3 regions of the Streptomyces sp. MI02-7b genome follow, and region 3 is predicted to be linked to each of the others. Evidence: riboswitches for the same ligand, from Rfam matches in the RefSeq annotation. Region 3 holds a riboswitch; each other region holds the start of a gene.
What was found. Region 3 has a riboswitch for cyclic di-AMP ahead of PV364_RS08520 (M23 family metallopeptidase). Riboswitches for the same ligand answer to the same signal wherever they lie in the genome.

Region 1: it holds a riboswitch for cyclic di-AMP, as region 3 does, so the genes downstream of both, PV364_RS14390 (M23 family metallopeptidase) here and PV364_RS08520 (M23 family metallopeptidase) in region 3, are expected to answer to the same signal.
Region 2: it holds a riboswitch for cyclic di-AMP, as region 3 does, so the genes downstream of both, PV364_RS05720 (NlpC/P60 family protein) here and PV364_RS08520 (M23 family metallopeptidase) in region 3, are expected to answer to the same signal.

The regions. Positions count from the first base shown of each region.
Region 1 is NZ_JARAWX010000007.1:279,889-283,616, reverse strand. Features, by position in the region: gene PV364_RS14400 (DUF6227 family protein) at 1-315, shown strand, start outside; gene PV364_RS14395 (hypothetical protein) at 431-712, shown strand; gene PV364_RS14390 (M23 family metallopeptidase) at 802-1,857, opposite strand; cyclic di-AMP (ydaO/yuaA leader) riboswitch at 2,133-2,272, opposite strand; gene PV364_RS14385 (hypothetical protein) at 3,052-3,222, shown strand; gene PV364_RS14380 (hypothetical protein) at 3,237-3,728, shown strand, end outside.
Region 2 is NZ_JARAWX010000003.1:223,972-227,699, forward strand. Features, by position in the region: gene PV364_RS05710 (NlpC/P60 family protein) at 1-58, opposite strand, end outside; gene PV364_RS05715 (hypothetical protein) at 399-752, shown strand; gene PV364_RS05720 (NlpC/P60 family protein) at 778-1,911, opposite strand; cyclic di-AMP (ydaO/yuaA leader) riboswitch at 1,919-2,082, opposite strand; gene pcrA (DNA helicase PcrA) at 2,334-3,728, shown strand, end outside.
Region 3 is NZ_JARAWX010000004.1:357,007-360,734, forward strand. Features, by position in the region: gene PV364_RS08515 (GntR family transcriptional regulator) at 1-462, opposite strand, end outside; gene PV364_RS08520 (M23 family metallopeptidase) at 735-1,508, opposite strand; cyclic di-AMP (ydaO/yuaA leader) riboswitch at 1,523-1,687, opposite strand; gene PV364_RS08525 (class I SAM-dependent methyltransferase) at 1,987-2,838, shown strand; gene PV364_RS08530 (M16 family metallopeptidase) at 2,916-3,728, opposite strand, start outside.

The DNA of each region.
Region 1 (3,728 bases), on a different contig from region 3:
TCCGCGGAGCACGCCTGGCGGGTGCTGCGCCGTGCCGAGAACAGGGACGCGCCCGGCGACGACCTGCGCGCCCGGCTGGGTTCGGCGGTCGGTCACGACATCGCGTACGTCACCGGCCGGCACACCCGTATCGGGACCGGCCGCGTGGTGGGCTGGACGCTGTACGAGCACGCGTTCCTCCTCGCGAGCGGCGAGGAGCTCAGCCTGTGGGAGGTCGAGCACACCATGACGCCCGACGGGCGCCCGGTGTGCGAGGTCTACGCGGACGAGACGGTGGCCTGCGACGCGGCGGACGTACGCATGGAGGCGCTGTAGCGGCTTTCCCGGCCTCGCCCATGGTGCCGCGCGTCCCCGGGACGCGCGGCGGCCTCCCGTTGCGGGCGCTCCGCAGCCGGGGGAAATTGGGCGTAGAGGGAAACGGGAGGTTCCCATGACGGTCCTGGCGGAGGTCGAGTTCCCGGGCGTGACGGCCCTGCAGTACGAGGAGGCCAATCACCGCGCCGGATTCGGCCCCGGCCATCCCCCCGCCGGGTTGCTGGCCCACGCCGCAGTGATCACCAACGACGGTCTGCGGATCGTGAACGTGTGGAACTCGGCGGAGGCGCTGGAGGCCTACCTGGTGATCATGATGCCCGCCGCCAAGGAGTCCGGGTTCCCGGAGCCGAGCGGGCCACCGCGGATCTCGGAGCTCTACAACTTCCTCGTCCCGTAGGTCATCGGCCCGGAAACGACGGACCGGCGGCCTGGTGTCGGGGGTGTCACCAGGCCGCCGGGGTCCGTGCGTAGGGCGTCAGCTCGGGATCAGGGGTTCATGCCCATGCTGCGCAGCCACGGCATCGGGTCGATCGGGTCGCCGCCGCCGGGGCGGACCTCGATGTGCAGGTGCGGGCCGGTGACGTTGCCGGTCGCTCCGACGCGGCCGATGGTGTCGCCGGTGGAGACCTTGCCCGAGGTGACGAGCATCGAGGAGAGGTGGCAATACCAGAGCTCGGTGCCGTCGTCGAGGGTCAGGATGATGCGGTAGCCGTACGAACCCGCCCAGCCGGCCGAGGTGATGGTGCCGCTGTGGATGGCCTTGGCCGGGGTGCCGGTCGGGGCGGCGAAGTCCTGGCCGGTGTGGGTGTTGGCCCACAGGGAGCTGGACTGCCCGAAGCTCGCGGTGAGGGTGTACGAGGTCAGCGGCAGGGTGTAGCTCTTGGCGAGCTCGGCCAGCCGGAGCGCCTCGGCCTTCTTCGCGGCCTCCTGGGCCGCCTTCTTCTTGGCCGCGGCCTCCTCGCGCACCTGCTGCGCGGCGGCGGCCTTGGCCGCCTTGGCGGCGGCCTGCTGCTGCGCGGCGGACCGCGCGGCCGCGTCGGCGGCGTTCCGCTGCTGCTGGGCCTGATCGAGGATCCGGCTGCGCAGCGCCTCGCCGGCGCCCGGGGTCAGGGCCTGGGCAACGGGCTTGGCGGTGGGCTGGCTGTCGAGCAGCGAGCCGAGCCCGGGCACCTTGTTCACCTCGGGCAGGTTGGGCAGGGAGACCGGGAGCGGGTTCTTGCCCTCGGCGGTCGCGACACCGCCGACGCCGAGCACGGCCACGGCCGCGACGCCGAAGACCGCCGAACCGCGGGACAGGGAGCGCTGCTTGGCGACCCGGTGCCGGCCACGGACGGGGGCGGTGGACTCCTCGGTGGGGTTCCACGGCTCGGCGGCCGGTTCCGGCTCGCCGAAGGGGGAGAAGGTCTGCGTGGTCTGCGCGGTGTACGCGTCGCGGGTGTACGCGTCGCGGGTGTCCGCCTCGTGGGCGGGGCCGGTCTCCGGCGCGTCGTACGCCCCGTCGACGAAGGCGGCGGCCTCGACCGCGCTGCGCGGCTCGGGCACGGGGGCGACCGGCTGGACGGGCGCGACCGGTTCGGCGACGGGGGCGGGGGCCGCGGCGAGTGCTTCCTCGACCCAGCCGGCGGCGAAGTTCCACTCCGCGGTGTCCCAGCCGTCTATCGCGTTCTTCGTCGGCGGAGTCTGCTCGGCGGCCGGGGGAGTCCAGCCGGCGGCCATGTTCCACTCGGCGGTGTCCCACTCGGGGTTGGTGTACCCGGTCCCTTGTCGCTGTTGTCCGGGTATCAGGGCAGGCTCGTTCGACGCCACGCGGGCGCACTCCTTTCCTTCCTTCTCGCCTACCGGGTTAGCTGACGGGTTCGGAGCAGGAAGGTCTCCTACGAGGACCGTGAAAGGCCCCCGATTCACCCCAGGAAGTGGTTCCCCGGTTCCCGCGGACGGGATTCGGCAAGCGCACGGCGCCGCCCTGGCGGGCGACGGGTGACCGCGCTGCGTTATCGAACGTTAATAGAGGCGGCACCCAATTCCAAGCCGCTTCGGCGAGTTCACAGCGGGAATCTATGCGGATGGAACGGGCATTTCTCCACATTCCACTGTGACTGCCGTGACCTACGGGAGATGTGAGTGTGCATCAGTCGTTATGCGGAAGGGAGTGCTCTGCTCACGAGGAGTGAGGGTCGCCCCGGACCCCGAGCGCCCAACACCCCCTCCCGGCGGGCGCCGAGACCCCGCGCCAGGTCCTCCGCGGTGCCGTCCGCCACGAGTCTGCGGTGCACTTCACGCCACTGGGCGCGGCCGAAAGCGGGTCGGCGGACGGCGGCCGCGGGGGCCGTGGCGGAGCGCGGTGCGCGCGACGGCGGGACACGGCGGACGGCGACAGCACGGAGGGCTTCGGCACCGCGGCCCCTCACGCACCCCCCGCACCACTCGACGGCGGGGTGAGGATCGTCACCCTTGACACCCGCGGCTGCCGCGTGCTGGCTTCGGGGCAGGTGCCAAAACCCAAGCGAAGCAGGGCAAGTCGGTCGCCCGGCGGGCCGCATGCTGATGCGCCGTCAACCGCAGGGCCTTCGAGGGGCCGTTGTCACGGTCGCCGGCCACCGTCCCGCAGGGCGGCCCGGGGCGTACGGCCGGAACCGGCCGGGAGCGGCGGGGAGCCCCCATGCCCCCTGTGCGACGGCCGCGAGGGTGCGTCATCATGCCCGAGTACGGCGGATTCGCCCGATCTTGGAGGCTGGCATGAAGCTGGGTAAGGCACTGGCCAAGGGCTACGCGGAGGAGACCGGCGAGGAGCCGGCCGGGGTCGCGAAGGAGATCGACGTCGCGACGGCCGTGACGGCCCGGACGGCCTCCGGCGCGGACGAGGCGGCCATGGGGGAGCCCGAGAGCGCCGAGGCCGCGGTCCGGTGAGGTACGGGCGCCGCTTGCCGGAGGAGCGGCCGGCGGTGCCGCCGACCGGCTGGAAGCTGGCGTTCCCGATGCTCTCCGCGGACGGCACACGCGTCGGCTTCCGGGGCGTGTCCCTCGGCGGGCGCATCGTGTACGGCGTCCTGGACGACGCCCGGTGCGGCTACGGCAGGCGGCACGCCAGCCCCGCCAAGGGCTGTGACTGCGGCTTCTACTGCCTGCACACGGCGGCCGAGGCGCAGGCGCTGACCTGCGCCACGGACTGCGGTGACGCGGTGATCCTGCAGGTCGGGGTGCTGGGTGCGTACACCCGGTACGAACGCGGCATGCGCTACGCCCGGCAGCGGGTGCGCACCGTCCGTATGGCGGCCTGCCGCTGCGGCCGCCCGGCACGGGTCTTCGTGCGCGACGGGACGGGCCTGCCGGGCTGGCGCGGGCTCCAGGCCAACTGCCACGTCTGCGCGGCGGGCCTGAGGGTGCTGACCCCGGCGGAATTCGGCCGTCTCGCG
Region 2 (3,728 bases), on a different contig from region 3:
CCGTGCGCGCGGTGGAGCCGGTGAGGGTGCGCTCCTTGGGCTTTCTGTGCGACGCCACGCGCCGTCACTCCTTCCGAGCTGCCGGACTTGCTGCCCGCGGTCCGGCGGCGGACGGACGGGGAGCCGCGCCGCCGCCGGACCTTCGGCGGGGGTGGCCGATGCCGACGACGAGTCCCGCCGGCAGTGGGGATCGGCCACCTGGGGCAGGACGCTAAACCTGTGCGTCGCCGGAGGGCGGTGGAGTGTGCGGGACTGGTCCGATTCGGCCGCTACCTGATCCCCGATGACCGCTGTTCGACGGGTGACCTGGTCACTCGCGGTCCGGCCGTGACCGATGTACCGGAAGAGGCCCACCTCGGTGCCGAGTGCTGATACGGGCGTGGCTAGGGTCCTGAGCCGTGGACGTACTCATCAACCTCGTCGTCGGCCTGCACATCATCGGCATCGCCGCCCTGCTCGGCGGCTTCCTCACCCAGATGAAGGCGGTGGGCCGCGGCGAGGCGCGCTTCGTGCCGGGCATGCTGCACGGGGCGCTCACCATGCTGGTCACCGGGGCGCTGCTGGTCGGCCTCGACCAGGCCGACGACCAGCCGGTGAACACACTCAAGATCGGCGTGAAGCTGGCCTTCCTGGTGGTCGTCCTCGGCCTGGTCTACGTCAAGCGCGACGACGAGAAGGTGTCGGCGGCGGCCTTCGGCACCGTGGGTGCGCTGACCACCGCCAACATCTTCATCGCGGTGCTCTGGACCTGAGTCCCTCAGCGGGGAGGCGGGGGACTCAGGCCATCCGGGCGTAGCCGTAGATCGGCATCTCGGTGATCGGGGCGATCTTCACCACGGTGCCCGTGTGGGGCGCGTGGATCATCTGCCCGCCGCCGATGTAGAGGCCGACGTGGGTCACGTCCGAGTAGAAGAAGACAAGGTCGCCGGGTTGCAGCTGGTCCGCGGTGACGCGGGTGCCGAAGTCGACCTGGTCGTAGGTGGTGCGGGGGATGGAGACGCCCGCGGCGGCCCAGGCGCCCTGGGTCAGGCCGGAGCAGTCGAAGGAGTTGGGGCCGGTGGCCCCGTACACGTAGGGCTTGCCGATCTGGGCGCGGGCGAAGTCGATCGCCTTCTCGGCCTTGGCGGCGTAGCTGCCCGACGCCGTCGAGGTCGTGGTCGAACCGCCCCCCGCGACCGAGGTGCCCCCGGCCGCCTTCCGCGCCGCCTCCTCCTTGGCGGCGATGGCACGGGCCTTGTCGGCGGCCTCCTGCTCGCGCTTCTTCTCCAGGGCGGCCAGCCGCGCCTTCTCCTGGGCGGTCAGCGTGTTGAGCAGTCGCTGCGCGGCGGCCAGCTTCTCCTTGACCGCCCTCTTCTCCGTGGCCAGCCGCGTCTGCGCCTCGGTGAGCTTCTGCAGGCTCTGGACGGCCTCCGTGCGCTTCTGCGTGGTCGCCTCCTGCTGCGTGCGGAAGGCCTCCATCGCGTGCTCCTGGCGCTCGGACAGGCGGTCCATCAGGTGCGCCTGGTCCAGGAACTGCTGCGGGTCCGAGGTGAGCAGGAAGGTCGTCGTGCCGTCCAGGCCGCCGCCGCGGTACTGGGCGGAGGCGTACTCGCCGATCGTGCGGCGGGCGTCGTTGAGGGTCTGCGTCTTGCGGGCCACCTGGTCGAGCAGCCGGTCGGCCTGCGTCCGCTGCCTGTCGGTCTGCTCCTTGGCGCCGTTGTAGCGCTCCGTGGCCGCCTCGGCCTGGTGGTACAGGGCGTCCACCTTGGCCTTGACCTCGGTGATGGAGGGCTTGTCGGGGGAGGCGGGTGCCGCGCTGGCGCTCTCACCGAGGAGGGTGACGGTCGCCAGAGCGGCGGTCGTGAGCCCCACGGCCGTGCGCGGGCCGGGGACGGTGAGCATGCGGGGGCGCGGCTTGCGGTGCGTCGCCAAGTCGGACGGCTCCTTCCGTGGACCGCCTACCGGGTTAGCTGTCGGGTTCGGGCTTCGGAAGGCCGCCCTACGGTCGTCCGGGCACACGCGCGGTGCGCCCGTACGGACCGATTCACCCCAAAGTGGTGGGTCCCCGGCTCCGGCGGTCGCCGGACTCAGCGGAGGCGGCCGTGACGGCTCGGTCGCCGCCGTTCGGTGCGGACCGCCTGAGGGGGCACGCTAGTCAACTGGGGTGGCTCCTGGGAAGGCTGGTGTTCGAATTGTCCGCAATCATTTCGTGACCTTTACGCATCCGGGCCGTTGCCCGCCCCTCCGGTGGTAATGCGGCGGCCCCTCCGGCAGGCGCCACCACCCCTCCCGCGTCCGCGGGCTCCCGGAAGCGGCGCACCGGTGTCGGTCCCACCGCCTAGACTCGGGAGGCGATGAGCAGCCTCTTTGACGACAGCTTCCTGGCCGGCTTCGAACCGAGGGAGGAGCACCCGCCGCCGCCCCCCGAGGAGGAGGCCGAGGCGGTTCCGCACGACCTCTTCGAGGGGCGCTTCGACGCGCCCGCGGACCGGGACGCGTACTACCGGGACGGCGCGCCGCGCCCCGCCGTCGACCCCGCCGCACTGCTGGAGGGACTCAACGAGCAGCAGCGCGCAGCCGTCGAGCACACCGGCTCCCCGCTGCTCATCGTCGCGGGCGCAGGCTCCGGCAAGACCCGGGTGCTCACCCACCGCATCGCCCACCTGCTGGGCGCCCGCAAGGTGCACCCCGGCCAGATCCTGGCGATCACCTTCACCAACAAGGCCGCCGGCGAGATGAAGGAGCGCGTCGAGCAACTCGTCGGTCCGCGCGCCAATGTGATGTGGGTCTCCACCTTCCACAGCGCCTGCGTCCGCATCCTGCGCCGGGAGTCCAAGAAGCTCGGCTTCACCTCCAGCTTCTCCATCTACGACGCGGCCGACTCCAAGCGCCTGATGGCGCTGGTCTGCCGCGACCTGGACCTGGACCCCAAGCAGTTCCCGCCGAAGTCCTTCAGTGCCAAGGTCTCCAACCTCAAGAACGAGCTCATCGACGAGGAGACCTTCGCCGACCAGGCGGAGAACCCCTTCGAGAAGAAGCTCGCCGAGGCCTACGCGATGTACCAGTCGCGGCTGCGCGAGGCCAACGCGCTCGACTTCGACGACATCATCATGACCACGGTCAACCTGCTCCAGGTCTTCCCGGACGTCGCCGAGCACTACCGGCGCCGCTTCCGCCACGTCCTGGTCGACGAGTACCAGGACACCAACCACGCCCAGTACACCCTGGTGCGCGAACTGGTCGGGACCGGGGAGGCGGAGGAGGGCGGCGAGGGGCCGGCCGAGCTGTGCGTGGTCGGGGACGCCGACCAGAGCATCTACGCCTTCCGCGGCGCCACCATCCGCAACATCCTCCAGTTCGAGGAGGACTACCCCCAGGCGCGCACGATCCTGCTGGAGCAGAACTACCGCTCCACCCAGAACATCCTGACCGCCGCCAACGCGGTCATCGAGCGCAACGCATCCCGCCGCCCCAAGAACCTGTGGACGGAGGCCGGCCAGGGCCCGGTCATCACCGGCTACGTCGCCGACCAGGAGCACGACGAGGCGCAGTTCATCGCCGACGAGATCGACCGGCTCACCGACGCGGGCGACGCGCGGCCCGGCGAGGTCGCGGTCTTCTACCGCACCAACGCGCAGTCCCGTGTCTTCGAAGAGGTCTTCATCCGCGTCGGCCTGCCCTACAAGGTCGTCGGCGGAGTCCGCTTCTACGAGCGCAAGGAGGTCCGGGACGTCCTGGCCTATCTGCGC
Region 3 (3,728 bases):
CGTGGGACTCCCGGAAGCCTGCGCCAGCGTCTCGTGGAACCAGCCGTCCAGCGCCGGCAGATCGGACAACTGCCCCTGCGCGGAACGCTCCTGCCCGAGCCGCACCAACCCGCGCAGCACCTTGACGTGCGCCTCGGTGCGCCGCTGGGCGGCGCGCGCGGCACCCAGCGGCTCCAGCAGGCCGCGGATCTCCAGCAGGTCCGCGGCCTCCTGGTCGGTGGGCTCGGCCACGGACGCGCCGGCGTGCCTGCGGGTGCGGACGAAGCCCTCGGACTCCAGGGTCCGCAGCGCCTCGCGGACCGGGACCCGCGACACCCCGTAGCGCTTGGCGAGCTGCTCCTCGGTCAGCCGGGTGCCCGGCGCGAAGTGCCCGCTGATGATGTCGTCACGGATCGCCGTGCACACCGCCTGGGCCGAAATCCGGCGCTCCGCGCCGCCCGTCCCGTTCACGTCCGGTCCCACATCGCCGGTTTCCTCTCCTTGCCTGCCGACGGCTGCCGCTTAATTACCGCGTAACGCAGATGCCGGCGTTTCTGTGGCGACTCTATTCCAGCACGCCGTCGATTCCGGCGGCGGTCCTGAATTCATGGAGCGTTTTTGGACACAGCTCCGGGCATGCCGAAGGCCCCGGCGGGGGGAGCCGGGGCCTTCGGGTGGGGGGAGGGAGGTGGACCGGGCGGCCGCGAAGGCCGGGAAGACCGGAAAGACCGGCAAGACCAGGAAGACCGGAAAGGTCAGAAGAGGACGCCGTGGGAGCGCAGATACGCCACCGGGTCCACGTCGGAGCCGTACGCAGGGGTGGTCCGGGCCTCGAAGTGCAGGTGCGGGCCGGTCACATTGCCCGTGGCGCCCGACAGGCCGATCCGCGTGCCGGCGGAGACCGTCTGGCCAACCGAGACGCCGATCGAGGACAGGTGGCCGTACTGGGTGTACATGCCGTCCGCGTGCCGGATCACGACGTTGTTGCCGTAACTGCCGCCCCATCCGGCCTCGACGACCGTGCCGGCGCCGGCGGCGTGCACCGGGGTGCCGACGGCCGCCTGGAAGTCCACGCCCGTGTGGTAGCCGGACGACCACAGGCTGCTGGTCGCGTGGTACGGGGTGCCGATGGCGCCGTGCACCGGCAGCATCCAGGAGGTCAGGGACGTGCGGGCGCGGGAGCGCGAGGCGTGCGCGGCGCCGTCGCGGGCCGCGGCCCGGACACGGGCCCTGGCGGCGGCCGCGGCCTCCTTCGCGGCCCTGGCGGCCGCGGCCTTCTTGGCGGCCCGCACCTTCGCCACGTGCGCGACGTGTGCCGCGTGCCGCTTCTTCGCCGCCGAGACCGCCGCCCTGTGCTGGGCTTCCGCCTGCTCGGCGAGGCGGGCCGCCATGTCGCCGCTGACGGCGGCGCACTTGGCGAACGCGGACCGCTCGGCCTCCGCGGCCTGCGCGGAGGCGGTGAGCGTGCCGGCGGTGACGGCGGTGAGCGCGGCGGCGCAGGCGACGGTGGTACGTATGGTGAACGCCATGGGCAGGCGGAGATCCTTTCCTTCCTTCTCGCCTACCGGGTTAGCTGACGGGTTCGGAGCAGGAAGGTCTCCTACGGGCGCCCCGGTCAGGGACGGGCCCGATTCACCCCAGGGGACGACTCACATGGGTCCCCGGCTCCCCAGGCTCACGCCCGACGGGGACTCGGCGATCGTTGCTCCGGTGCCGCGGGAGGCGGCTGATTCCGCCGGACAACCCGAGGACGCTAACCGCGCCCCCGCGGCCGTTCCAAAAAAATCCGGCCTTTTGTGCGGGATGCCACACCGGCCCCCAACCGGTCCCAACCGCCCCCTGGATGACAAAACCGCAGTTCCCCGCACGTCCCGAGCCCCCCACTGCCGCTCCCGTCCACCCGCCCGGCCGACGGCCGGCCACCGCCCCCGGACACGTGACCGGAGTCACCCTCCGGGTCCGCCGGAGGGACGCCGGGGCGCGCGTCCCCCTGCGTAGGGTCCCCGCGTGACCACGACATCAGGGGCGACGACGCCCGCCACCCGCACCGCCGAGGATTTCCTGCGCGCCTTCCACGACCGGAACCCCGGCCTCCAGTCGGCCGGGGTCGAGGGGGCCCTCACCCGGGACGGGCGCACGACCCACCAGGTGCTGGCCGAGCACATCCGCGGTGCCCGCCGCGTCCTGGACCTGGGCTGCGCGGACGGCGCGCTCCTGGAGTTGCTCGCCGGGCACGGGGCCGGGGTCCTGGCCGGCATCGACCTGTCGGAGGGCGAACTGGCCCTCGCCCGTCGGCGGCCCGGGCTGGCGGGCGCCGATCTGCGGCAGGGGCGCGCCCAGGAGCTGCCCTTCGCCGACGGCTCCTTCGACGCCGTGGTGTCGCACATGGCGCTCATGCTCATGTCGGACCCCGACCAGGTGTGCGCCGAGGCGGCGAGGGTGCTCGCCCCGGGCGGCGCACTGGCCGTCGCCGTCGGCGGCGGCCCCGTCCCCGGCGAGGGAGTGGACCTCTTCCTGACGCTGGCCGTGCCGCACTTCAAGGCGGCTGCGCCCGAGCGTCGCCTGCCGCGGCTCGGCGACCGCAGGACGCGCGGGCGGGAGGGGCTGGACGCGCTCCTGGGACCGCTCGGGTTCGCGCCGGTGTCGTGGCGGACCGTGGTCATCGGCATGGACGGCACGCCCTTGGAGGTCTGGTCCGCACTGACCTCGACGTACTACGACATGGAGGTCCTCGGCGAGGAGCCGACAGCCGACCTGCGCGCCGAGTTCCTCGGCCGCGCGGCCGCCCTGGCCGGCCCCGACGGGCGGCTCCCGTGCGGCATGAGGATCAACATGGCCGCCACACGGCTCGCACCCTGAGTCCGCGCCCGCGGGTGACAGCACGCGGCCCCGGCCGCCGCAGGGGCGTCCGGGGCCGCGGTGCGGGCGGGCGGTCGTCAGGCGCCCGTGACGACCGTCACGGGGCCGATGCCGAGGTCGCGGACCGGGTCGCCGATCGCGGTGGCGTCACCGACCAGCACGACCACGAGCCGGTCCAGCGGGAACGCGGCCACGGCCGCGGCCGTGGCCTCGACGGTGCCGGTGGCCGCCAGGCGCTCGTACAGCCGCGCCTGGAAGTCGTCGGGCAGGAACTGCTCGACCTGGTCGGCGAAGGTGCCGGCGACGGCCGAGGCCGTCTCGTAGCGCAGCGGCGCGACGCCCACGAGGTTCTGGACGGCGACGTCCCGCTCCTCGTCGGTGAGGCCCTCCGCCGCCAGGGTGCGCAGCACCTGCCAGGTGTCGGCCAGCGCGGGCGCGGTGACGTCGGTCGCCACCGAGCCGCTGATGCCGAGCAGCGAGACACCGGTTCCCTCCGGCGTGGAGAGCAGGACCTGCCCGAAGGCGCGGACGCCGTAGGTGTAGCCCTTCTCCTCCCGCAGCACGCGGTCCAGGCGCGAGGTCAGCGTGCCGCCGAGGCAGTACGTGCCGAGCACCTGGGCCGCCCAGACCGGGTCGTGCCGGTCCGAGCCGGTACGACCGATGAGCACCTGGGTCTGCACCGAGCCGGGCCGGTCGACGATGATCACGCGGGCGGTGTCGTCCGCGGTGATCGCGGGCAGCGGGCGGCGCTCGGCGGGCTTGCCGCTCCACTCCCCCAGGGTGCTGCCGAGCAGCGCGTCGAGGTCGATCCCGGTGAGGTCGCCGACCACGACCGCGGTCGCGGTGGACGGCCGTACGTGCGCGTCGTAGAAGGCGCGGACGGACGCCGC